DNA from 2 places in the Sphingomonas sp. BL2 genome. Region 1 is predicted to be linked to the other one. Evidence: riboswitches for the same ligand, from Rfam matches in the RefSeq annotation. Region 1 holds a riboswitch; the other holds the start of a gene.

Region 1 (2,200 bases):
TCAGGATGACGAACTGAATAGGATCGATCGCACCGAGCGATGCTGCTGACAGGCCCGCAAACGCGCACAGCATTTCAGCCTTGCCGTGATCCTGCGACTTGCCATGATCGGGCATGTCGCCGTGTATCTCCGGCATCGCCATCGTCACGGCTCGAGGGGCGACGCCGGAACATAGCTCGATTGTGATCCGGCCATGCTCGCTGCCGATCATGTACCCGGACGGTACGAGCAACTTGAGTAACAACGCTGCCGCGCACACGAGCACAGCGAAGTAGCGTTGCGCTAGGAGGCGACGAACGGCGAACACCGAACGCGGGTAGCGCAGGCAGGCAGTCCTGTCATTGCCGTGTCGATCTTCCCTGCAAACGGACGGGATCAGAGAAGGCCGAGGCTGTCTTGCCGATCGAAACCTTCCTCGGTACGCATTGTCCGTCAGGCCGGAGAAGTGTCTCCGACCCGACAAAGATCGCGTTGGTGTCCCGAGAGGGACTTAATAGGGAACACGGTGTGGGAGACGCTCTCTCGAAGCCGAGGCTGTCCCTGCAACTGTAAGCGGCGAGCGAGACGTACATCGCGTCCTCTTCTGGAGGGTGCAGCCACTGGACCAACGCCGTAACGGCCGAGATCCGGGAAGGCCGTATGTCGAGCGACGACCCGTGAGCCAGGAGACCTGCCAGCGTCTGGTCGCTCTTGCTTTGGTCCAGGGGATGGTCGGGGCACGGTTCTTCCGTCTGAGCGACGAACGAGCGGCGGGGGTCGCATCGGTTCGTGTCGCGGGCGCTTGCGTCCGCCTGCCGACGCGTGCCGACCGTTCACAGCGGACGCCCCCGTCCGAAGTCGCTTGGCGCACGGGGGACGGACATGAAGACTCTAAGATTACGAACAAAATGGCTCGAATGCGTGGCTATCGCTTCAGTATGTAGCACCACACCCGCATGGGCTCAGGTGCAAGGCACCGAGGCTGTGCCTACGCAGGTACCGAACGACATTGTCGTGTTCGGCCGAGGCGAAGCAAAGATCGGTGTTGCGCATGCAGCGAGTGAGGGCACCGTCGCCGGTGCCGACCTTCTGGTTCGCCCGCTGCTGCGCGTCGCTGAATTGCTAGAAGCGATCCCCGGCATGGTTGCCGCGCAGCATTCGGGAAGCGGCAAGGCCAACCAGTATTTTCTGCGGGGCTTCAATCTCGATCACGGGTCGGACTTCACGACCTATATTGACGGGGTGCAGATGAACCTGCGCACCCACGGTCATGGCCAGGGCTATCTCGATCTCAACGGACTGATCCCGGAGATCGTGGCGCGCGAGGATTTTCGTAAAGGGCCATACCGTGCTGATGGCGGCGACTTCGCACTGGCGGGAGCGGCGTACATGACCACGATCGACAGCTTTGCCCGGCCGTGGCTTTCGGTCGAGGGCGGCTCTTATGGCTATGGTCGGATCGCCGCGGGCGGGACGATTGATGGGATTGGTGCGGGGAAGCTGACGCTCGTCGCACAGACCAAGGTCTACGACGGACCATGGGAGGAGCCTGAGCATCTGCGACACGCATCTGGCTTCGCGAAGTATACCGCTCCAGCTGGCGCAGGCCAGATCGAAGCCTCGCTCAACGCCTACCGCGCGACCTGGCGTCCGACCGAACAGATTCCCGAGCGCATAATCGGTACCGCGCTCTGCAAGAACGTGTTCTGCTCACCCGATCCGACGGCACGCGGCGAAACGACACGCCTCGTCGGCAACGTCGCGGTCCGCCAGCCCGACTGGCACGCCAATGTGTATGGTCAGTTCTACGACTGGTCGATGTATTCGAACCCGACCTACACCGATCCGGACGGGACCAGTGCGCAGATCCGCCAGTTCGACAAACGCTGGATCTTCGGCGCAAGGGGCGAAAAGCACTGGACGCTTGCACCGACCCTCGCCGTCTCGCTCGGTAGCGAAGAGCGCTACGACCATATCGGTAGCGTCGGTGTATATCGCACCAGCTCGCGATCCTTCCTGTCGTCGCTCGGTCGCTATCATGTCGAGGAAGCGTCGGCGGCATTGTACGGCGAAGCGACGTGGACGCCGGTTACGGGTCTCCGCCTGATCGGTGGGGTCCGCGGCGACTATTACCACTATGTCGTTCGCGCCCGGGATCAGGCAGCGGTAGTGGCCGGCGAGGGTAGCGGTGACGACACGATCCTGTCGCCCAAGGCGTCGA
Region 2 (2,200 bases), 970 kb from region 1:
CTGCGGCCGCGGCCGAGAAACGTCACATCCCCGCCGGGCTGCGAGTAATTGTCGCGGTTGATATCGGCGATCGTGAACGCCACGCGGTTGTTGAACCGGCCATCGGCGAGGTTCGCATGTAGGCCAGCATAGCCGTACAGCTCCTGCGTGGTGCCGTAGGCAAGGCTGTCCGCGACCACGAACGTCTTCGGGTCGAAACCGTCGTCGATGTCGACCTTGCTGTCGGCAAAATAGCCGCGCAGGTCGAGGCCGATGCCCGGCGCGAACTCGACGCCGACCCGCCCGGTCGTGCCATATTGGCGATAGCCGTCGCGCTCGGTGCCGCTGGCCGCGGACGAGATGCCATCGGTGCGCAGATATCCGCCGGTCAGCGATCCGGACACCGGCCCCGACTTGCCCGACACGCCCGCGCTCGCGAACACGCTGTCGGCATAGCCATATTCGGCGTTGGCGCGCGCCTGCACGCCTTCGGTCGGCGCGGCGGTGATGATGTTGACGACGCCGCCGATCGCCTGGCTGCCCCACGGCACAGAGTTCGGGCCGCGCAAGATTTCGATCCGCTCGACCGAGCTCGACAGGAGGTTGCCGAAGTTGAATCCGCCGCCGGTCGACGACGGATCGTTGACGCGCACGCCGTCGATCACGACGAGCGTTTGGTCCGCCTCGGCACCGCGGATGCGGACGCTGGTCAGTGCGCCGACTGTGCCGTTGCGCGTGACAGTGACGCCGGGCGTGGTCGCGAGCAGGTCGGAGACGATGGTGGTCTGGCGGCGCTCAATCTCGGCGCGGTCGATCACGGTCACGGCTTGGCCGATCTCGCTCAGCGGTTGCGCCGCGCGGGTCGCGGTGACGACGATTTCGGGGGCGTCGGCGTCGGGAATGTCCTGCGCATAGGCGGGCGATGCGATCGCCGCGGCACTCAGGAGAAGGAAGAATTTCGTCATCGGCTGCGTCCTAACCAGAACCGCCAGCGACCATTCGCCGGGCGGCCAGACGTCTCTCGCTCGAGGAAACCCGGCAAGACCGGAGCACTCGTCCGCGCCGGACACCCGCCCGCGCAGTGGATCGACCGTGAGGGGCAGGTCTCCTGGCTTCCGGGTCGCCGCGCCCACCCCGCCTTCCCAGGTCGAGACCCAGTGGCATATTAGGGGTGGCCGCTATCCGGTCACAGTTGCGGGTACAGCGCCGGTCTTGCGGATTTGGATCGTGACGACCCGGCCGCGCACCGACTTCCCTTTTGATCCCGTTGCCGGGAACCCTTCACGGGGGTGGCATTAGTCGTGCGCCAGACACGGGTCAACGCGGGGGATAAGGAGCATCGACCCGCGATAGCGCGCGCTGAGGTAGGGTTGGCACAGCCCATCGCACCTCCCCGGCGGAGGCCGGGGCCCAGTTGGGAAACGTCGCTAACTGCGCGTGGTCCGTCGTTACTGCGACCTCGCCAACTAGGCCCCGGCCTCCGCCGGGGAGGTGGCGTGTTAGTCGGGACGTCGCTTTCCCTTCCTTGTTCTCCCGCGAAGGCGGGAGCCCAGTCTGGGTCCCCGCCTTCGCGGGGAAACATGCTGTCTTTCTTTCCCTGGCTGCGGGCGGATTGACTCTTACCGAAGCCCGTATCGCAGCCCGACCCAGATCGTCCTCGGCATGGCGCGCTCGACAATGTTCGCGCCGCTGATCCCTGCCTCGACGCGCTCATTGAACAGATTCTCTCCGCGCAGTTCAGCCACCAGCGATCGCAGGATCGGCAGCGCCGCATACGCATCCAGCGTGGTCGCCGGATCGAGCACCCGCGTATTCTGGTCGTCATCGAACTGCTGGCCGATATGCCGCACCGTCAGCGACAGCGCCGCCGCGTCGCGCCGCCAGTCGACCGTCCCCGATACCTGATCGCGCGGGGTCTGCGCCGGTCGCAAGCCGTCCAGCGCAGCCGTGATCCCCGAACCCTCGACCGTCGAATTCGTATGCGACCACGACGCCTGCACGCCAATCGGACCGGGTCGATACGCCGCATCCAGCTCGAACCCATGCGCGCGGATCGCGTCGAGGTTCTGGCGAACACGGTAGGTGGTGACACCCGGCAACACCTGCGGCGGATTGGTCGTCGTGACGTTCGCCACCGCATCCTTCAGCCGGTTGTAGAAATAGGTCGCGGCAATGCTCACGCCCGGCGCAGGCGTCAGCGTCACCCCGCCCTCGACCCCGG

Evidence for each region. A riboswitch is a leader RNA that binds a small molecule or an ion and turns the genes downstream of it on or off. The one in region 1 is predicted to bind cobalamin.
Region 2: another riboswitch for cobalamin. It lies ahead of AC1ME3_RS02710 (TonB-dependent receptor plug domain-containing protein); the one in region 1 lies ahead of AC1ME3_RS16820 (TonB-dependent receptor).

Annotation. Positions count from the first base shown of each region.
Region 1 is NZ_CM155261.1:3,664,585-3,666,784, reverse strand. It holds gene AC1ME3_RS16825 (DUF2946 family protein) at 1-307, opposite strand, end outside; cobalamin riboswitch at 456-692, shown strand; gene AC1ME3_RS16820 (TonB-dependent receptor) at 862-2,200, shown strand, end outside.
Region 2 is NZ_CM155261.1:608,441-610,640, forward strand. It holds gene AC1ME3_RS02710 (TonB-dependent receptor plug domain-containing protein) at 1-944, opposite strand, end outside; cobalamin riboswitch at 1,061-1,276, opposite strand; gene AC1ME3_RS02715 (TonB-dependent receptor) at 1,599-2,200, opposite strand, start outside.